Regions from separate parts of the Arthrobacter sp. 4R501 genome, predicted to be linked through region 2. Evidence: riboswitches for the same ligand, from Rfam matches in the RefSeq annotation. Region 2 holds a riboswitch; each other region holds the start of a gene.
The links. A riboswitch is a leader RNA that binds a small molecule or an ion and turns the genes downstream of it on or off. The one in region 2 is predicted to bind S-adenosylmethionine.

Region 1 (7,108 bases), on a different contig from region 2:
TCCTCGATCGAGGAGGAGGGCGCGCTGGTCTTCACGTTTCCAAGCCTACCCGGTGGTCAGCGCCCGTCACGCCTTCGTGGCCCGCCACGTCAACGTCAGGTACGGCAGGCTGATCTCCTCTTCGGCGGCGTGCCCCAGGTGTTTGTGCAGGTACCAATCGAGGTTGGCGAGGACCTTGCCGCGCGTGGCTTCGCCGGCGCGCAGGTAGTAGCTGCGGGACTTCGTCAGTTCCATGATGTCCGCCGTGCTGAGGCTGTCCTCCCACCGCGTCACATGGCTCTCGAGGCCTTCAAACTCCGGCCCCACCACCGGGCGGAACCCGGGCTTGTAGACGTCGCCCGCGTGCATGATGCGGGACAACCGGTGCACCCACGGAACGGACGTGTCCAGCTGGTTCCAGATCAGCCCCAGCGTTCCGCCGGGCCGCAGGATCCGCGCCAGTTCGGTGCTCGCCGGCAGCGGATCGCACCAGTGCCAGGCCTGCGCCACGCTTACGACGTCGAACGAGGAGTCAGCGAGTCCCGTCGCCTCTGCCGTCCCCTGCGTCGCGTCCGCCGCCGCGTGCTGGGCCCGCAGCTGTTCGAGCATGTCCGGCGACGGATCCACGGCGGAAACCGCCAGGCTGCGTTCCAGCAGAAGAGCGGTGAACTTGCCGGTTCCGGCCCCCACGTCCACGGCGTCCGCGGCCCCGGCAGGGATCAGCCAGTCCGCTGAGTCGGCAGGGTAGCCAGGGCGTACGCGCTGGTAGTGTTCGCCGCCGTCCTGGAAACTCTGTCCGAGCTCCAGGCGGCGTCCGTGCTCAAGTCTGGGGCCACCCCGTGCCACGTGCGGCCTCCTTCAACTGTGCCCATCGGTATCCTTCGAATTTACCGCATGGGCCGCAGCCCCTGGATCAGGCGGCGGTCACGTGGCAGCCAGGTCAGGAACCAGGGGAGGAAAGCGTCAGTCAGTCGTCAAGGCACGGAGCCGCGCCGGCGGTGCCCGGGGTGTTGGGAGCCCAGTGAGGGTACGTGCGGGTGTCGTTGGCCGGAACCCAGCGTCCCGCGTCCACCACGTAGTCCCAGCCCAGGCCGGTCCGGCGGAGTTGCTCCAGGCCGGCAAGGAGCCGCTGGGCATCCTCCAGCCGTGAGCCCACGCCGAAGCTGGCCCGCAGGGAACCGGAGGGAATGCCGAGGCGCTTGAGCAGCGGGTGCGCGCAGAAGCGGCCGTCCCGGAGGCCAACGCCATGCTCGGCCGACAGGTACGCGGCCACAAGCCCGGCGTCGTACCCTGCCACGGAGAAGTTCACCACGCCGATGGTGCCCGTTTCGGCGTCCGTGTCCGAGAAGATCTGGTGCACGGTGACGCCGTCGATCCTCCCGAGCCCTTCCACCAGGAATGACCTGATGGCCGCCTCGTGGGCGTGCCAGCGGGCGTGGTCCAGGGACGCGATGACCTGGGTGGCGCGGGCCAGCGTGGCCGCGCCGAGGACGTTGGGGGAGCCGCCCTCGTGCCGGGCCGGACCGGTGGCCCAGCTGACGCCGTCGAGCCTTGCCTCGCGGACGGCGCCGCCGCCGGCCAGGTGGGGCGTGCCGGCGTCGAGCCAGTCGGTGCGGCCCACCAGGACGCCGGAGCCGAAGGGCGCGTAGAGCTTGTGCCCGGAGAAGGCGAGGTAGTCGACGTCGTCTGTGCTGATATTGATGCGCCGGTGCGGCGCCAGCTGCGCGGCGTCCACCACGATCCGCGCCCCGTACTCATGGGCGAGGGCGGCCAGGGCCCTGATCGGGAGGATCTCGCCGGTGACGTTGGAGGCGCCCGTGACCGCGAGGAGGCTGACGTTGCCCTGCTCAAGTTCGGCGCGGAGGACCTCGAGGGTCCCCACGATGGTGTCCGCGGCGACGACGCTGCGGTGCGGGACTCCCTGCCACGGCAGGAGGTTGGCGTGGTGTTCGATGTCCAGGTAGAGGACATCGCCATTAGGCCGCCCGTCCGTCGCCGGCAGGCAACCCGCCAGCAGGTTCAGCGAGTCGGTGGTGTTCCGGGTGAAGATGACTGAGTCGTCCGGGCGTCCGCCCACAAAGTCGCGCACGATGTCCCGGGCGTTCTCATAGACGGAGGTGCTGATCTGCGATGCGTAGCCGGCGCCGCGATGGACGCTGGCGTAGAACGGCAGGATCTCGTTGAGGTAGGCCGACACCACGGAGAGGGCGGGAGCGGACGCGCCGTAGTCCAGGTTTGCGTACCGGATGTGGCCGCCCTGGATCAGCGGTGCCTGGATTTCCGCGCCGGTGACGGCAGAGAGGGGGCGGCCGGCAACGGCGGCGGCATCGTTGAACACCGCAGCGGCCTTGGCGGCGGCAGTGTTGCTGGGAGAAACAGTGTTGGGGGAGACGGTGGCAGTTGTCACGGAGACCTCACTCTAAAAGGACTCCCGGTAACGGGAATCCGCGCTTGCCGTGTCCATTCCGGACCGGCCTGGTCGTCACCCGGGGCACCCCACCGCGAATGGAGGGTTGCCGGCCAGCAAACCGGGGTTTAGCGCTGGCACTCGTGACCTGTTAAGAAGCGTAGAACATCCGCCGCTGCAGAAAGGAAGCTCGGCCCAATGTTAAGGACTTTGTTACGCGCGTTTGAGGAACAGCCTCATTTGTCGAAGATACGACGGCGGACGCCCCCTTGAGGAGGCGTCCGCCGTCGATAGTTCGAAGAAAGCGCCTAGAGGAGATCGTCCAGATCCGGGTTCAGCCGCTTGAGCACCTCTGAGTGCAGGATGGAGTTCGTGGCCAGGGCGTTGCCGCCGAAGGGCCCGTCCTGTCCCTCCAAGGAGGTGAAACGGCCGCCGGCTTCCACCACGATGGGCACCAGGGCAGCCATGTCGTACAGGTTCAGTTCGGGCTCGCAGGCAATGTCCACGGAACCTTCGGCCACCATGCAGTAGGACCAGAAATCGCCGTAGGCGCGCGTGCGCCACACGTCCTCGGTCAGGCCCAGGAACTCGTCCAGGTTGCCGCGTTCCTTCCAGCCGCCCAGGCTGGAGTAGGACAGGGAGGCATCCGAAAGTTTGGAGACGTCCGAGACGCGGAGCCGCGTTGCGGCGGCGAGGGACTTGCCCATGTACGCGCCGGAACCCTTGGCGGCCCACCAGCGTTTGCCCAGCGCGGGCGCGCTGACCACTCCCACCACGGGTTCGCCTTCGTCCACGAGGGCGATCAGGGTGGCCCAAACCGGGACGCCGCGGACAAAGTTCTTGGTGCCGTCGATGGGATCAATGATCCAGCGTCGGGAGCCATGGCCCGAACTGCCGAATTCCTCGCCCAGCACGGCGTCGCGCGGACGCGAGCGGGACAGCTGGCCGCGGATGGCTTCCTCCGCGGACTTGTCCGCGTCCGTTACCGGCGTCAGGTCCGGCTTGGTCTCGATGCGGAGGTCCAGTGCCTTGAAGCGGCTCATGGTCTGGTCATCCACGGAATCTGCCAGCACATGGGCAAGGCGCAAGTCATCGTTGTAGCTCGAAGCGGGTTGGATCATGGTTCCAAACTACCGTCTCAGGGCCGCAGTGTTGGGGACATCGGCGTTCCGTCTAGCCGATGCTGCCTAGTTCCTTGGTTTCCTGGCCCACCAGGCGGGGATCCGTGCCCAGCAGCCGCCGCAGGGACGCGAGCCGGGCCGGGCCGGTGGGGCCCGCGTGGCCGGCGGACACCCAGGCATCCACGCCGCAGTTGACGGCCGCGGTGTTGTGCTTGCAGCCACGCTCGCAGGCATCCGTACCCGGCTCCAGGTCCGGGAAGGACCGCAGGATCCGGTCCGGGTCCACGTGGGCCAGGCCGAACGAACGGATGCCAGGGGTGTCGATGATCCAGCTTCCGGCGGGAGCCCCGGTCAGCTTCAGGGCTAGGGCCGACGACGACGTGTGGCGGCCGCGGCCGGTCACCGCGTTTACACCCCCGGTGGCCCGTTCGGCCCCGGTGAGCGCATTGACCATGGTTGACTTGCCCACGCCGGAATGACCCAGCATCACGGAGACCTTGCCCTCGAGGTACGCGCGGAGCTGCGAAACAGCGTCACTGTCCAGGCGGGCCGAGAGGCCGTCGTCGGAGCGGGCATCGATACCTGAGGCTTCGGAGTCCGACGTGCGGCTGATGATCACCGGGAAGTCCAGGTGCTCGTAGTTGGACAGCAGTTCCGCCGGATCCTTGACGTCCGCCTTGGTGACGAGCAGCAGCGGCTCAATGCCGGCGTCGTAAGCGGCCACCAGGGCGCGGTCGATGAAGCCTGTGCGCGGCTCCGGGTTTGCGGCGGCCACCACCACCACCAGCTGATCTGCGTTGGCCACCACCGCACGCTCGATCGGATCAGTGTCATCGGCGCTGCGGCGCAGCAGGGTCCTGCGGTCCTGGATCCGGACGAGGCGGGCCAGCGTGTCGGGTTCCCCGGAGACATCTCCAACGAGGGAAACGAAGTCGCCGGCAACCACGGGGGAGCGGCGGAGTTCGCGGGCCCTGGCTGCGATGATGATCCGCTCGTCGCCCGAGTCTTCGCCGACGACGGCGGTGTACCGGCCGCGGTCCACGGTGATGATGCGGCCCGTGACGGCGTCGTCGTGGCTAGGGCGGTCCTTCGTGCGCGGCCGGGAGCCCTTTTTGCTGGGCCGGATCCGGACGTCGGACTCGTCCCAGGAATCAGTGCTGCGTGCCACCAGCGGGACCTTCCACGCGCTTGTCGGCAGCAGCGCCCTGGGCCAGCATGTCGGCCCACATCTGCGGGAATTCCGGCATGGTCTTGGCAGTCGTAGCGATGTCCTGGACTTCGATGCCCGGCACCGCGAGGCCGAGGATGGCACCGGCGGTGGCCATCCTGTGGTCCGCGTAGCTGTGGACGACGCCGGCGTGCAGCTTTGCCGGGCGGATCACCAGGCCGTCGCTGGTCTCCTCCGCGTCGCCGCCGAGGCGGTTGATTTCGGTGACCAGCGCGGCCAACCGGTCCGTCTCGTGGCCGCGAAGGTGCGCGATGCCGGTCAGCCGTGAAGGTCCGCTGGCCAGGGCGCAGAGGGCCGCCACGGTGGGGGCGAGTTCGCTGGTTTCGTCAAAATGCGCACCCTTGATCTCTGGCCCGCCCGTGACGGTCAGGACGCCGTCAGCCAGGCTGACGTCCGCGCCCATGTCCGCCAGGATGCTGCGCCAGAGGTCTCCCACCTGGGTGGTGCCGGCGGGCCAGTCCGGGATCCGGACGGTGCCGCCGGAGGCCAGCGCGGCGGCCAGGAACGGGCCGGCGTTGGAGAGGTCCTGCTCAATGCGCTGGTCAAAGGCGCGGATGGGGCCCGGTGGCACTACCCAGTGGTTGGGCACGGAATCGTCAACTGATACACCGACGCCGCGGAGTACGGCAACGGTCATGTTGATGTGGTCCAGGCTCGGCACCGGTTTGCCCACGTGTTCAAGGTGGAGTCCGTCGGTAAACCTGGCGCCGACCAGCAGGAGGGCCGAGACGAACTGTGACGACGCACTGGCATCGATCACCAGGTGGCCGCCCCGGACTTCCCCGGTGCCTTCCACCGTGAACGGCAGCGACGAGGGGGTCCCGCCGTCGTCCGCGGTCAGGGCCACCCCGAGAGCTTTCAGGGCCTCGATGATGGTGCCCATGGGACGCTTCCGGGCGTGGGGGTCGCCGTCGAACACGCTCACGCCGTTGCGCAACGCCGCAAGCGGCGGAACAAACCGCATCACTGTTCCGGCGAGGCCGCAGTCAATGTGCGTCCGTGACGACGGCGCCTCCTGGCTCAGGGGCAGGACCTCAAGGTCCGGCCCGAACGCGCCGTCGCCGGGCACCTCCGTGATGGTGGCTCCCAACTGGCGGAGGGCGTCGATCATCAATGCAGAGTCCCGGGAATGCAGGGGGGCGCGGAGGCGGGACGGCCCGTCAGCCAGCGCGGCCAGGACCAGGAACCGGTTGGTCAGGGATTTTGAACCCGGCACCGTGACGGTGGCGTTGATGGGCCTGCTGGCGAAGGGGGCCGGCCAGTGCGGAACGGTGCCGGTGGAGCTGTGAGAGTCGGTGGCTGCGGGCGGGGTGGAACCGGTCATCCGTCCTTACGCCCCCGTTGCGTGTTCGACGGCGCGGCGCACGGCCTTGTCTGCCTTGTGAAGCTTTTGGCCGGTGGTCTTGCGGGCGCCGGCGGCGCTCTTCCGGGCGTCCGCGGCGAGGTGCTCGGCGCGCCAGGCCAGGCCCGGCTTGCCGGCGGTGTCCACCGAGGCCAGCAGGGCGCCGCCGCTGAGGGAAATGTTCTTGAGCAGCTGGTTCCGGCGGGCTTCTCGGCCTTCCTTGGTGCTGATGTCCGCGCTGCGCCATTCCACAAAGGTGTTCAGGAGCGAGATGACAGTTAGCAGTGTTGCCGAGAGGCGGCTGAACTTGCCCAGGCCGAACAGCACGCCGGCACCCACCTGCGTTCCGCCGATCACCCGGGCCAGCATCTTTTCGTCGGCCTGGAACGGCAACGACGCGGCTGCCTTCTGCAGGAGCGGCGAAAGCTGGGTGGCGGTGTCATCGGCGTTCTTCAGCTTGTCCAGTCCGGCGACTACGAAACTGGAAGCCAGCATGGGGCGGGCGAGAGTACGGACAAAGGACATGGGTTTCCTCCTGGCTGGACGAACCGCACCGGATGCGGCGGAGTCCGTTCTAGTCTTGCACTTTTGGGGAATATTTGCCTGCCGCCAGCGGTTATGGTTTGCGGGTCCGCCGAACACCGGACGAATTGACTCATCATGGATTGCCCGGCAGGTATTTGCCTGGAACATTATGGCCTGACACAGACTGGAGTTGCCCTTGAGGTTACTGAAGGACGGGACGGAGCCCGCCGGATCCGTAGCACTGCAGACTCTGGAATCCGATCCTCCGGAGTACGGTACGTCGCGCGCCAAGGCCGTCACAGTAGACTTGAACGCAATGAGCACCCTGGATCCGGCCCTCGAGGCCATGTATGAGGCCTCCGAACGAGAAGCCAAAACAAGCAGCGAAGCCAATGCCAGCAGCGACGCGCCGGCAGGGAGTGACTCGCGGCCGGCAGACGCGCAGCCTGAAGCGGATGTCCCTGTGCCCGCTGAGCCTGGGCCCGCCGAGCAACCTGTGGATGTGG
Region 2 (7,108 bases):
CTCGTCAAGGTCAACGGCGAGATCGAGGACCGCCGCGGACGCCAGCTGCACAACGGCGACACCGTCACCGTCAACGGGCAGACCGTGCAGGTTGTGGCACCGGAAGCCTGATTTAACAGGTCTGGCTCAGCCTCAGTCGGTGAGGACAGCGTAAGCGGCCGGCGGCACTGTGCCGCCGGCCGCCGTCGTACGTTTATTTGTTCAGCACCTCGTGCGTCAGGAACTCGGAGACGTGCCCGATTTCCTGCTGGTTGATGCCGTGCCACATGCCCGTGTAGAGGACCTTGGTGAGCTTGACGTGCCCGCGCACCCAGCCCATGGTGTAGTCGATCTTGTCGGGGGTGATCACGGGGTCCTGCTGGTCGCGGCCCCAGAAGAGCGGCACCGTGCCGTCCAGCTCGCCGTCCTTGAAGGATGGGTCCCCGTCCGCGTTGACCACAAAACCGGAAAGCCCGACGACGGCGGCATAGTCAGCGGGGCGCTGCCGGAGCAGCGTGGTGGCCATCGCCATTCCCATGGAAAAGCCGAGCAGCGTCACCGACGGGTGGTCGGCTTTGACGGTGTCAATCCAGTCCTGCACGTAACCGGCGCCAGCTTTGACGGCGTCGAGCGTGTATTCGATGGAGGCCGTCAGGGGGAACCACATAAACCCGGGGCCCGTGGCCAGGGGCGCCCGGAGCGAAGCTACTACAAAGTCTTCGGGAAGCATATCCGACAGGCTCAGCAGGTCCTGTTCGTTGGCGCCGTAGCCGTGGAGCAGCACCAGCAGCGGCTTTCCGGTGCGCTGGTCCTCCGGCCGGGACCACAGAACAACGGGGGCGGGAAATACTTGGGCGTCAGTCATGGTTTCCATTCTTACAGTTACCCGGCGGTAACTACCTACGGTGGCGTAGCTTGTGAGCAAGGAGGCAGGATAGGACCGTGAATGAAGCAAAAGCCATGCAGAGCCCGCCCAGGGCCACGGAAGCCCACCCCTGGAGCCGCTATGTGGCGATGGGAGATTCGTTCACCGAGGGCATCGGCGACCCGGACCCCACAAGCCCCGGCGGCTTCCGCGGCTGGGCGGACCGGGTGGCCGAGGAACTGGGCAGGGGCCAGGCGGACTTCGCCTATGCCAACCTGGCCGTCCGCGGCCGGCTGCTGCAGCAGATCGTGGACCAGCAGCTCGCTCCGTGCCTGGCGCTTAAGCCGGACCTGATAACCCTTTCCGCCGGCGGCAACGATCTCATCAGACCGGGCGGCGACCCCGACGCCCTCGCCGAAAAACTTGATTCAGTGGTCCAGATCCTGGCCATGGGCGGCGCCACGGTGGTGCTGTTCAACGGTCCGGATACCGGATCCTCGGTCCTGGGACGGATCCGCAGCAAGGTGGCCATCTACAACGAGAACCTCCGCACAGTGGCCGCCCGCCATGATGCCATCATCGCCGACATGTGGTCGCTCAAGCAGCTGAACGATCCGCAGATGTGGGACGAGGACCGCCTGCATTTTTCGCCGCTGGGACACCACACCATCGCCGCCATGGTGCTGGAATCGCTCAACGTGGACCACACGCTCGAGCCTCTCCGGCCCAAGCCCCTGCCCGCCCGCACGTGGCGGACAGCCCGCTCCGAGGATCTGGTGTGGGCCCGAGAGTACTTTGTCCCGTGGGTGGTGCGGCGGCTGCGCCACCGCTCTTCCGGCGACGGAATCACCGCAAAACGCCCGACGCCGGGCCCTGTGTTTGGCCCGGGCGTTCCGTTGGGTTCCGGCGAGGGGCCGCTGGGCACCACCGACGCCCGGCGCTAGCGGCGGCCCCGGCGTGAGCGGCGGCACGGCGTGACCCAGGGACGGCTCCCCCGGACAGGCATGGATCCGGATGAGGTGGTGCGGCGGCGGCTTCACGCCCAACGGCTGCGGGGGCCCGGCCTGAACGCCGCGGAGGACGCCGTCCGGCACCTGCTGGCTGTCCAGGCGCAGGAGTTTCCGTACGCCCGCTGGAGCCTGGCGCAACGGACCAACGGACTTAGAGCTGCCGGCGGGGCGCCGTCGCATCGTGTCGCTGCCGAGGCTGCGGTGGCCACCGCCTCGGAGGTGGAGCAGGCGGTGTCCGACGGGCGTATCCTGCGCACCCATATCCTGCGGCCCACCTGGCATTTTGTGCACCGCGAGGATCTTCGCTGGCTGACGGCCTTGTCCGCGCCGCGGCTTCACCAGGGCAACGCGGGCATGTACCGGCAGACCGGGATTGATGCCGCTGCCGCTGGCCGGAGCGGGCAGGTCCTGGCCGAAGCCGTCCGGGGCGGGCAACACCTGACCCGCGAACAGCTGGCCGCGCGGCTGCAGGACGAAGGGTTCGCGGCCACCGGCTTCGGGCTGGCCTACCTGATCATGCACGCCGAGATCAGCGGGATCCTGACCAGCGGGTGGCCGGTGCGCAGCCGGGGCGGGGCCTTGAAGCAGACCTACGCCCTTTTTGACGAGCGTGTACCTGCCGGCCCGGCCGTGCCGCCCACCCGGGCCGAAGCGCTCAGCGAGCTCGTCCGGCGCTACTTCACCAGCCGCGGGCCGGCCACGGTCAAGGACTGCGCCGATTGGTCCGGGCTCACCATGGCCGACGTGCGGCTCGGCCTCCAACAGTCCCTGGCGGCTGCTCCCGAAACGCTGGCAACGTCGGTGATTGACGGCGTCGAGCATTATTTCGACGCCGGCGCGGAGGGCGGTTCGGAGGCCGGCAATGCCACGGCCGCGGCCGGACCGCGGATCGATCTGATCCAGTGCTACGACGAATACGTGATGGGTTATTCCGCAACGCGGCACTATCTGGGCGGCAGCGCTCCGGCATTCCCGGTCGCCGGGGATCCGATGCATGTGGTGCTGCTGGACGGGCGGATGGCCGGCTGCTGGCGGCACACCATGTTCTCCGGCCGCTGTGAGCTTGATATCCGGCTGTCCGCTGCCGCGGACCGGGCCACGGAAGATGACGTGCAGGACGCCGTGGACCGGTATGGGGCCTTTCTGGGGATCCCGGCCGCGCGTGTGGGCCCCGGGGTTAAGCTGGAAGGACACATATGAGAGGCGCTACACCGTGAACAGCTTGTTTTTCTGGATCATCATTCTGTCGTTCGTAATACCGATGGCGATGCGGATGTACCGGAAATCCGTGAACAAACGGAACCAGGAGCAGAGCTTTTCCGGGCGCTACCCCGAGCAGTTTCCAGGCGGCGGGCAGTACCCGGGCAGCGATCAGTACCCGGGGCCGCAGAACAAGCAGCCCCGTGACGGCTATACGCAGCAGGACTATATGAGTGGCGGCTTCCGGCAGATCATGAGCCCGGAGCCCCTGCCGCCGAGCCAGCCGTTGCCGCCCATGCAGCCGATTCCTTCTGCGGATCAGCAGTTCCCGCCGTACGGCCAGCCGCAACCCAACGGCCAGCAGGTGCCGGAGAAGCGGATGCCGGAGCAGCGCGCGGAAGCACCGCAGCAGCCTGCCGCCCCCGGCATTCCCCTGCCGCCGTCGGGCCCGCAGGGATACCGTGCCCGGAAACTGGCCGAACTCGACCAGCAGTACAGCAACGGCGAGCTGGCCATGGAGGACTACATGAAGCGCCGCTCCGACATCATGAACGGCTGATCCCTTAGTCAGCGCGAAAGGACACTTGAGGCCCTGATTCCAGGGCCTCAAGTGTCGTCTCGCGTTTAAGGGCAGGGGCTCAAGTGTCCTCTGTCGCTTAGATGAGGAACGTGTCTCGGAGCTGGACGCCGAGCTGGCCGATCTCGGTCAGGAAGCCGTCGTGGCCGATCGGGGCCTCAATAACGTGCACGTCCACGTCGCCCGGGAGCGCGTCAGCCAGTTCACGGGACTGGGACGGGAAGTACAGCCGGTCACTGTTCACCGCAGCCACGAAGAACCTGGCGGTGGCCCGGCCCAACGCCTCGTTCAGCGAGCCCCGCCCGCGGCAGACGTCGTGGCTCATCAGGGCGTCGGTGATGGCGATATAGCTGTTGGCATCAAAGCGCCGTACCAGCTTTTTGCCCTGGTGGTCCAGGTAGCTTTCCACCTGGTAGCGGCCCCGCTCCCCCAGCGCTGCCGCCTGGAACGGCGATTCGGGGTGCTGGGCCGACCGGCCGAAGCGGCCATGGAATTCCTCGGCGGAGCGGTAGGTGATGTGCGCGATGCGCCGTGCCAGGGCCAGTCCGTCCTCCGGCAGCGGACCGCCGTAGTAGTCGCCGTCGTTAAAATTGCTGTCCAGGCGGATGGCGAGCGTCTGCGCCTGGGCGAATGCGATCTGTTCGGCCGTGCTGGCGGCACCGATCGAGATAACGGCGCACCGCTGAACCCGTTGCGGGTAGGTGACCGCCCATTCCAGGGCCCGCGCGCCGCCCATGGAACCGCCCAGCACGGCGTACCAGCTCGGGATTCCCAGCTGGTTAGCCAGCCTGGCCTCGGCCGCGGTGGTGTCCCGCAGCGTTACCAACGGAAAGCGGGACCCCCACGGCTTGCCGTCCGGGGCATCCGAGGACGGCCCAGTGGAGCCGTAGCAGCCGCCCACGATGTTGATCGAGACCACAAAGAACCGGTCCGTGTCCACCGGCGCACCGGGCCCGGCCAGCTGTTCCCACCAGCCGGGCTCGTCGCTGTCGCCGCGCGTCACGTGTGTGCTTCCGGTCAGGGCGTGCTCAATCAGGACGGCGTTGGAGCCGTCTGCGTTGAGGGTTCCCCACGTTTCATAGCCGAGGGTGACTTCCGGGAGGTAACCGCCGGCTTCGAGCTCGAGTCCGCCGATGCTGGCGTAACGGACCACCCCGTTTCCGGGTGCTGCAGTACGGGAAATCGTAATCGTCATGGAAGGACCTTTTCTATGCGCTTGCCCACCGTCAATTGACCGGCAGGCCAGGTCCTCACCCGGGGCACCCCACCGCAAAAGAGGGTTGCCGGCCAGCAAGCCGGGGCTGTCGCTGGCACTCATGACCTGCTTTGAGTGTACGAACAGCCCCGGTCTATTGCTAAGCGTGTGACTGGTTATGACTTCGCGGGAGGCCTACTGCGGCTGGCCGGCCGCGTCCCTGCGGGGGGAGACCACTTCGGCGAAGAAGAGCTTGGTGTTGGGCTGGACGGCGTCGCGCCAATGGCCCAGGTTGCCGGGTCTGCCACAATCGTGACGGAGAAACCGGACTTCTTGAGCGTGTGTGCCAGGAGGTGGTAGGTGCCGCCGTACAGGCTGGGGCTGGCCACAACGCGGTCCCCGGCCTCGGAAATGTTCAGGATGACAAAGGTTCCAGCGGCCTGTCCCGAGCTCAGCAGCGGCCCCGCGAGTCCGCCCTCCCGGCTGGCAATCCTCTGTTCCACGGCATCCCGCGTGGGGTTGGAGCGCCCGTGCGCCGGTGGCGCTGTCCGGCTCCTGGCCAGCGTGGATCTGGCGGGTTTCGAAAGACGATCCGTTCGACGTTCAAGGCTCCTTGATGTGGTGTGGCGCTGCTCGGTTGCGTTCAGAGCGGGAAGCCTTGCCTGACGCGAACAGGATTGCGACGGACGTGGTCAGCGGGCCGTTTATTCTCCTGCTTCCCGGCGGAATGTCCACTCGTGACGCATCAGGATTCCGGTAAGGCTACCCTTAGCTGAGAGCCGGATCACAAAGTGCCAAGATGATGGCATGCGCATGGATCACGTCTCTTACGCCTGTGAACAAGATGGCCTCGTTGCCACCACCGAACGTATTTCGTCCGCCCTCGGCGTTGAAGCCGTGAAGGGTGGCGTGCACCCCCGGTTTGGAACCCGGAACATGATTATTCCCCTCGCGGGCCATAAATACCTGGAAGTCGTGGAGGTCCTGAACCACCCGGCATCGGACAAGGCTCCCTTCGGGCAGGCTGTCCGGGCCCGGTCCGAAGCCGGCGGCGGCTGGATGGGCTGGTGCGTCGAAGTGGACGACCTCGCTCCGTTCGAAGACCGCCTGGGCCGTGCCGCCGTCAACGGCAACCGCAAGTTCCCGGACGGCCGCGAGCTGGTCTGGAAGCAGATCGGCATCCTGGGCCTGATCGCGGACCCCCAGGTCCCGTACATGCTCAAGTGGGAGGGTGACCCCGCCCTGCACCCGTCCAACGCCTATGAGAGCAACGTCAAGATGAGCTGCCTGACCATAGCCGGTTCCGCCGAACGCGTGACGGAATGGCTGGGCGAGCCCGTCGAGAAGCCGCTGGAGGATGTGGCCGTTGACTGGGTGGCTCCGCATGGAACCCCGGGCATCCTGTCTGTAACCTTCGAAACCGCTACCGGAGCAGTCACCATCTGATTGCACGTTAAATAGCTTCGGCCGCCATCAGCGGGTGCCAATGATGCCACCCACCGATGGCGGCCGAATCCTCTTAAGGCCGGACCCGGTTCAGTTCACCTGTGCGGCACGGGAACCACGGCCGCCTTACCCCAGGCCCACAGCCCTGCCAAAGAGGCTGAAGCCAACGAAGGCAACGATGTCCAGCAGGGCATGCGCGATGACCAGCGGCATAATCCGCTTGGTTTTCGTGTAGAGCCAGGCGAAGACCACACCCATCACGGCGTTGCCGATGAACGGCCCGAAGCCTTGGTAAAGATGGTAGCTGCCGCGGAGCATCGAGCTGGTGAAGATGGCCAGGGGCATGCTCCAGCCGAACTTGCCGAAACGGTCCAGGAGGTAGCCCACCACAATGACTTCTTCCACGACAGCGTGCCGCAGCGCGGACAGGATCAGGACGGGGACTGTCCACCAGTACGAGTCGAGTGCGCTGGGGATGATGGCGGTGGTGATCCCCAGGGCACGTCCCGCTGCGTAGAGGCCCAGCGACGGGATCCCGATCAGCGCCGCGAGGCCAAAGCCCTGCAGCAGGTCACGGCCCGGCCGGGCGAAGTTGAACCCCAGCTTCCGGAAGGCGGACCAGCCTTGGGGGCTCACTCCGGCGCCGGATTGCCGCTGGTCCGTGAGGAAGTAGATGACCAGCAGCACGGGCACAAGGGCGAAAATGATGTCCAGCAGCTGGTAGGTGAGGTCGAAGTATTCGCGGGGGCTCTGTGACCGGTTCAGCGTGGACGTACCCTCGGCCAGCGGTGCACGCGTCATCTTGTCCAGCAGCTGCACCACCGAGTAGACGGCGG
Region 3 (7,108 bases), on a different contig from region 2:
GCCTCTCCGGGCTCACCTCCAGCGAACTGGGTGCCCACGCCATCAGGAACGCACTGGAACGGTCCGGCGTGGCGCCGGAACAGATCCAGGCCGTCATCGTGGGCCAGGTTATCCAGGCGGGCGCTGGCCAGGGACCCGCCCGGCAGGCCAGCCTCGCCGCCGGCATCGGCTGGGATGTGCCCACCGTGACCATCAACAAACTGTGCTTGTCCGGCCTGACTGCTGTGATTGATGCCGCCCGCATGATCCGCGCCGGCGAGGCTGATTTCATTGTGGCGGCGGGCCAGGAGTCCATGACCAACGCCCCGCACCTGCTCCCCCGGCTTCGCGGCGGCGTGGCCATCGGAGATGCGCCGCTGCTGGATTCGCTGAACTTTGACGGCCTGCAGGACCCCGTCTCAGGTGAACTGATGGGCTCCGCCACGGACGCCGGGAACGCCCGCCTGGGCATCAGCCGCGAGGACCAGGACGCCGTCGCCGCCCTTTCGCACCAGCGGGCGGAGGCCGCCCGGGCGGCCGGCATCCTGGCTGAGGAGATCGCTCCGGTGGAGGTCCCGCAGCGCCGGGGACCCGCCGTCGTGATTGATGCCGACGAAGGCATCCGCGCCGGCACCACCATCGAGACGCTGGCGGCACTGAAGCCCGCCTTCTCCAAGGATCCGGCGGCCACCATCACCGCCGGTTCTGCCTCCCCGCTGTCGGACGGCGCCGCCGCAGTGGTAGTGGCCAGCAAGGCAGCTGCGGAAGCGGCCGGCCTCAGCTGGATCGCGGAAATCGGCAGCCACGGCCAGACCGCCGGACCGGACGGATCCCTGCATTCCCAGCCGTCCCGCGCCATTGAGAGAGCCCTGAAACTCGAAGGGCTGACCATTGACGACGTGGACCTCATTGAGATCAACGAAGCCTTCGCCTCGGTGGTGCTGCAGTCCGCCACGGACCTGGGGATCGACGCGGACAGGATCAACGCCGACGGCGGCGCCATCGCCCTGGGCCACCCGGTGGGAGCCTCAGGGGCCCGATTGGTCCTGCATCAGGCACTCGCGCTGAACCGGCGCGGCGGAGGGACAGGCGTGGTTGCCTTGTGCGGCGGCGGCGGCCAGGGCGACGCCCTGATCCTGAAAGCCCGCCAGTAGTCCCGATCCGGTCTCAAACGGCGCGCGCCGTCACGTGGGGATGATCCTGAACAGGAAGCGCGTCCGGACCATGATCCACAGGAGCCCCAGGATCACGGCGTAGGCAGCCGTGTTGAGGAGGATGTCGCCCTGCTGCAGCGCTGGGATATTGGCGACCACTGCGATGAGGACCACGTGGATAACAAAGACGTAGAGCGTGGCCCGGCCCAGCGGGATGAGGAACCATCCGAGGGCACGCTCGGCAGGCTTCCAGTAGGCCGTGAGGAACGCGTAGGCCGCCACCACCAGGACCAGGACGTTCAGCAGCCGTCCCGGCGCCAGGTAGGTGCGGGCAAAGAAGGAGTCGTACATGGTCCGGTACAGGGAATCCGGGATGACGGCCAGGCGGAGGTCAAACCCGTTGGCAAGGTAGGGGTTGCCCCAGGACAGGAAAGCGAAAATCACGGCAGCCCCGCAGCAGGCTGCCACCGCCCAGGGGCGCGCCGAGAGCCACCCTACGATTTTCCGCCGGTGGAAACCGGCCACCAGGCCGATCACAAAAAGCACCTGCCACACCAGCAGCGGAAACGAATCCTCGAACTGGGAGGGCAGCAGCCTGGTCCGGGTGGCCGCGCCCACCGCGTAGACGCCGAGGGTTACCGCCAGCACCCACAGCGTCCGGCCGCGGTTCAGGGCAGCGAGGATCAGAGGGCTGAGCAGCAGCAGGACCACGTACAGGCCCATCACATTGAACTGCCACGGCCCGAACTGCAGGAGCAGGATGGCCGGCAGGACCTGTGGCGGAACGGGGAACTGGAAGAGCGATTCCATCCCCGCATACAGGTTGTAGGTCCGGCCGGACGCGGCATGGCCGGCCCCTCCTGTTCCCTGGTCGGTGTAAGTGGTGAGGGGATCTGTCTGGAAGATCGGCAACAGCGAAACCAGGAAAATGCCCACCATCACCACCAGTGCGGTGACATAGAGCTTGCCCGCCCGCCGCGACGTCAGGTCCACCACTTTGCCAAAGTCGTCGTTGACCCGGGGGCCGTAGACCATACCCACTACCAGGCCCGAGAACAGCACAAACAGCTCCGCGCCGGAGACGAAGCCCACCGCTTCCTGGGTCAGGAGCTGGAAGAGGGACGTCATGCCCAGATGGTTCACCACCACAAACACGATGGCTGCCCCGCGCAGCAGGTCCACGCGGGAATCCCGGTTTGACGGGTCGGTGTAACCCCAGGCAGCCACGGCCGCCACCCTCCGCGGGACCTGCCACAGGGCGACAAGAAGGATGAGCAGGGCCGCGCCCACGCTCCAGGCCGCCGGGCCGGTCAGGGTGTTGGCCTGGACGTACTCCTGGCCGGCGACGATTTCAGTGACCGGCCCCGTAACGAGGCCGGACGCGTTCAGCCGGGCACGTGCCGCTGCAGCCACATCGGCGTTTCCCGTAATGGTCCAGTCGACGCTGGCCACGCCGGTGTCCCGGGTGCTGGTCCGTTCGTCCCAGACCACGGCGGCGGTCTTGCCGAACCGCCCGGACGTCGCCGCTTCGAGCGCCTGGTCCCACCAGTCCCGTTTGATGTCGGCCTCCGCGGCGCCGCCGGTAGCGGGGCCGTAGAAGGCTGCGGTCTGCAGGAGGAATGGCTTGTCGCGTCGCTCCACGTACGTGGCGTAGAAGTCCTCATTGCCGGCTCCGGTCAGCATCCCGGCCAGCTCCCCGGGGGCAGCCACAGTATTGACGGCGGACGCACCGGCGGTGTCGTCATGGTAGGCGGACAGCCCCACCCATTCCACGGCGTCGTCGCCGGGATAGTAAGGCGCGTAGGCCCCGTCCCCGCCGTCCCAGGTACCGTCAGCGTTGGTGTCCAACAGGGCAAAGCCCTCGCTGCCAGCAGCGGGGGCCTTGCGGTTCCGTTCAAAGGGGTAGTCCCGCCCCAGGTACGGTTGCCACACCATCACGGTGCCGGCGTCGTTCGTTTCCTTGAACTCCGCAGCCACTGCCCTGAAGGCGGACCGGAAGGCTGCCGGCTGCTGCCCCCAGTCAAGCCAGCTCCCGTTCATGTCCGGGGCGAAGCGGACCAGCACCTGGCCCCGGAAGCCCGCCGAGATCCTCGTGATCTCTGCGGCAAATGACCGGGCGGCGGCGTCGTCGATCTGCTCCAGCGGAACTGTTGGTTTGACGGTGAGCATGGCATGGGAGCCCAAGGCTTCAGTCTGGTCCAGGAATTGCCGGATGTCGGTGGTTTCCGAGGACCGGACGGGGATGGAAATGTCATGGCCCAACAGGGCCGGTGTCGCCCCTAGCCGTTCGGCAAAGCTCGCCGCCGAATCCTCGCCCCATTCAAGGACCACTCCCAGCAGCGGCTTACCCGGCTCCGGAGCTGTGCCAGCGGCCCGCGCGGTTCCAGCGGCACGGGCGGTGGCGGCGGTTGGCAGCGCCGCCAGGACCGCCAGCAGGAGGGTGAGCAGTAGGACGACGGCGGTCCGCACCCGTGTCCGCCCCGCAGGGCTGGCAGGGCTGGCATTGTTGGCCGGTGCAGTGGCTGTTGGCATACTGGTGATATCCCCCAAGAACGGCTGCTTCAACGACGGTGGCCGGCGCCCCTGCAAACTCTATCGGCCTCAGCCTTTGGTCCGGTTCAGCCCTGCTTGGTCTCGGGTCCAAGGATGACCAGCGGCACCAGGCGTTCCGCACACGAAACCCGGACCAGTCCGGCCGGCCTCTGAGCCGCCCGGTTGTTCACTCCGGTGTCGTCGCACCAGTCCAGGTTGTACGGGTAAGCGGTGACCCCGGCCTTCCCGGGAGCCACGCCAGCCGGGACGGTGAACACGAAAGTGAAGCCGCCGTCGTCGGACATGGGAGCGAGCTCTTCCAGCACCGCGGTACCGGTCGCATCCTTGACCGTCACCTGGACCTGTGCGTCGGTGCCGTAGCGGGCATCGCAGGTGGTATCCGGGGCGCTGACGGTGATCCTGTCACCGGGTTTGGCGGCGGCAGGCGAGACGGTAAAGTCCGGCGGCATGCAGGGCGGCGGCGCGAAAACGCTCCGGCAGCTTGTCACCCCCACCAGCACCGGCACAGCGCACAACGTCACAGCCAAAACGCGTGCCCAGGCGCCCGTCAGTGAACGCCCTCGAAAGTTCCCCATGACCCGATCGTCCCGTCAGCGCCGGCGTTACGGAAGCACGGCGGGATTACGGAAAAACGCATTGGTTACGGAACATGACGTAGGCGGCAGTGCGGCCGGGCGGGCCGGATGTTACGTTTTTGGGGAGTAATGAGAACCGGCGCCAAGCCCTGACTGGCCGGTCGGCAACCCTCCCTTTCGCGGCGGGGTGCCTCAGGTGAATACTCGGCATATCGACCCATTCGAGCTGCAAGCGTGAAAGAAGGAGTTCCGTCGTGTCTGACGCACCCGCCCCTGAAGAGAAACTGTCGTACCGGCTTGTCACCGGGCCGGATGACAGGTCGTTCTGTGAACGGATTTCCACTGCCCTGGCTGAAGGGTATGTCCTGCACGGCAGCCCGGCCGCAACGTCCAACGGCGGCGTTGTGATTGTTGCGCAGGCACTCATCCTCCCGTCAGCCATCGCCACAGCTGATGCCGCCGTCGCCTCCGCCGTGGACGACCTCGATTTCGACGGCGAGGGCCACGCATGAGCTACGCCGGAGACCTCACCCCGCAGCAGGCCTGGGCCAAACTCGAACAGGGCGCCATCCTGGTGGATGTCCGGACCGAAGGCGAATGGGCCCACATCGGCATCCCGGACACGAAGGCCACGGACAACGATCCCCTGTTCATCCCGTGGACGTTCCCGGGTGGCATCCCGAACCGGGATTTCATCACCGACCTGACGCAGCAGGCCCCGGAGGACGACGGCACTGAACTGGTGTTCCTCTGCCGCTCGGGCCAGCGCTCCATCGCCGCCGCCATCGCCGCGACGCAGGCCGGCTTCACCTCCTACAACGTCCTGGAGGGTTTCGAAGGCGAGCCGGACCGCTACGGCGAGCGCACCGTCAACGGCTGGAAGAACCGCGGCCTGCCCACCAACCTGGGAATAGCCAAGTGACCTTCAACCCAGACGCCGCCGGCTGGAGCGCCGAGACGCAGGCGGTCCGCGGCGGGCTGGACCGCACCAACTTCCAGGAGACCACCGAGCCGGTCTTCCTGAACTCGGGCTTCGTCTACGAGTCCGCTGCCGCCGCCGAGCGCGCCTTCACCGGCGAGGACGAACGCTTCGTCTACTCCCGGTACGGCAACCCGTCCGTGGCCACATTCCAAGAACGCCTCCGCCTGCTTGAGGGCACCGAAGCGTGCTTTGCGACGGCGTCGGGCATGTCAGCTGTGTTCACCGCACTGGGCGCCCTGCTGGCGGCCGGGGACCGGGTGGTTGCCGCGCGCTCGCTGTTCGGCTCCTGCTTTGTGATCCTGAACGAGATCCTGCCGCGCTGGGGCGTGGAAACCGTGTTCGTTGACGGCCCGGACTTGGACCAGTGGCGGGACGCCCTGTCGGAGCCCACCACCGCAGTGTTCTTCGAATCGCCGTCCAACCCGATGCAGGAAATCGTGGACATCGCCGCGGTCAGCGAGCTGGCTCACGCCGCCGGGGCCACCGTCGTCGTCGACAATGTCTTTGCCACTCCCCTGCTGCAGCGCTGCGGCCAACTGGGCGCGGACGTGATTGTGTACTCCGGCACGAAGCACATCGACGGCCAGGGACGCGTCCTGGGCGGCGCCATCTTGGGCACCAAGGAATTCATCGACGGCCCGGTCAAGCAGCTCATGCGGCACACGGGCCCGGCTCTCTCCGCGTTCAACGCCTGGGTGCTCACCAAGGGCCTGGAGACCATGGCGCTGCGCGTCAACCACTCCTCCGCGTCCGCACTGCGGATCGCCGAATGGCTCGAACAGCAGCCGGCCGTCAGCTGGGTCAGGTACCCGCTGCTGAAGTCACACCCGCAGTACGAGCTCGCCGCCAAGCAGATGAAGGCCGGCGGCACCGTCCTCACGTTGGAACTTGCGACGACGGGTGGCCGCTCGGGCAAGGACGCCGCCTTTGCGCTGCTGGACGCCTTGCGGATCATCGACATCTCCAACAACCTGGGCGACGCGAAGTCCCTCATCACCCATCCGGCCACCACCACGCACCGCGCCATGGGTCCCGAGGGCCGCGCCGCCATCGGGCTCAGCGACGGCGTGGTGCGGCTGTCCGTGGGCCTGGAGGACGTGGACGACCTCATCGGCGACCTGGAGCAGGCTCTGAAGCACATCTAGGTCTGGTTGACCTGGTTCTGATTGGGCTGCTGCGCGATGATGCCTGGATGGTGGCGGCCCTCCCGGTGGCTTCCGGCGCAGTCCACCGCGGGGTGCTTCGAGAAGAGGCGATCCTGGCAGCGTCATTCCCGGCAGAGTTCAGCCAGTACCGCTTATCCGTTCCCCGGTACGTGCCTCGTGTTCGCCTTGGATCGCGAGCCGGACGGCCACTTCAGCCCCGTCGCTGATGCCCGCCGCGTCCCGGACGGCCTTCTTGACGGGCAACAGGTAGGAGCCGCTTTTGCTGTCCGGAAAGACCGAGGTCTGCCAGGTGCAGCCGGAGATTTCCGCCGTGACTCTGACCGAGCCGAAGCCCTTCCGGAACACCGCCGCCTCTTCCCGGAGGTCGTCGGCGACCTCCACCGGGAGGGTAAGGAAGTGCCAGCCGGATTCGTCGGGATAGCGCCACAGTTCGGCCCGGAATGAGTACGACGACGTCACGGCCTGAGTATGGCATGCCGCGTTGCCGGACGCATCCCCTATCGGGGCCGGCCCAGGCGAATAACGCGTGAGGCAAACGGCGGCTTAGGCGCCCGGCTGGCGCAGCTCCCGGGAGGCCGTCTCCCGGACGGCGGCGGTCAGCTGGTTAAGCACCGGGGAGTCGATCTTCCAGCGCTGCCAGTACAAGGACACGTCAACGGGGCTCGCGGAGGCCAGCTCCACGAGGGCGCCGCTGCGGAG

Region 1: it holds a riboswitch for S-adenosylmethionine, as region 2 does, so the genes downstream of both, CXR02_RS05835 (aminotransferase class V-fold PLP-dependent enzyme) here and CXR02_RS16940 (homoserine O-acetyltransferase) in region 2, are expected to answer to the same signal.
Region 3: it holds a riboswitch for S-adenosylmethionine, as region 2 does, so the genes downstream of both, CXR02_RS18140 (DUF1737 domain-containing protein) here and CXR02_RS16940 (homoserine O-acetyltransferase) in region 2, are expected to answer to the same signal.

The regions. Positions count from the first base shown of each region.
Region 1 is NZ_PJIW01000005.1:56,661-63,768, forward strand. It holds gene CXR02_RS05825 (metal-dependent transcriptional regulator) at 1-35, opposite strand, end outside; gene CXR02_RS05830 (class I SAM-dependent methyltransferase) at 67-825, opposite strand; gene CXR02_RS05835 (aminotransferase class V-fold PLP-dependent enzyme) at 947-2,386, opposite strand; SAM riboswitch class IV at 2,422-2,535, opposite strand; gene hisN (histidinol-phosphatase) at 2,695-3,507, opposite strand; gene rsgA (ribosome small subunit-dependent GTPase A) at 3,560-4,675, opposite strand; gene aroA (3-phosphoshikimate 1-carboxyvinyltransferase) at 4,659-6,059, opposite strand; gene CXR02_RS05855 (DoxX family protein) at 6,066-6,602, opposite strand; gene CXR02_RS05860 (sigma-70 family RNA polymerase sigma factor) at 6,919-7,108, shown strand, end outside.
Region 2 is NZ_PJIW01000018.1:11,667-18,774, reverse strand. It holds gene CXR02_RS16965 (RNA-binding S4 domain-containing protein) at 1-111, shown strand, start outside; gene CXR02_RS16960 (alpha/beta hydrolase) at 194-844, opposite strand; gene CXR02_RS16955 (SGNH/GDSL hydrolase family protein) at 940-1,788, shown strand; gene CXR02_RS16950 (winged helix DNA-binding domain-containing protein) at 1,819-3,054, shown strand; gene CXR02_RS16945 (hypothetical protein) at 3,068-3,613, shown strand; gene CXR02_RS16940 (homoserine O-acetyltransferase) at 3,711-4,826, opposite strand; SAM riboswitch class IV at 4,839-4,953, opposite strand; partial or broken gene CXR02_RS16935 (PLP-dependent transferase) at 5,043-5,396, opposite strand; gene CXR02_RS16930 (VOC family protein) at 5,634-6,272, shown strand; gene CXR02_RS16925 (CPBP family intramembrane glutamic endopeptidase) at 6,399-7,108, opposite strand, start outside.
Region 3 is NZ_PJIW01000020.1:56,012-63,119, forward strand. It holds gene CXR02_RS18125 (acetyl-CoA C-acetyltransferase) at 1-1,133, shown strand, start outside; gene opgC (OpgC domain-containing protein) at 1,164-3,665, opposite strand; gene CXR02_RS18135 (hypothetical protein) at 3,752-4,261, opposite strand; SAM riboswitch class IV at 4,387-4,502, shown strand; gene CXR02_RS18140 (DUF1737 domain-containing protein) at 4,516-4,773, shown strand; gene CXR02_RS18145 (rhodanese-like domain-containing protein) at 4,770-5,183, shown strand; gene CXR02_RS18150 (O-succinylhomoserine sulfhydrylase) at 5,180-6,388, shown strand; gene CXR02_RS18155 (DUF1905 domain-containing protein) at 6,527-6,868, opposite strand; gene CXR02_RS18160 (LysR family transcriptional regulator ArgP) at 6,953-7,108, opposite strand, start outside.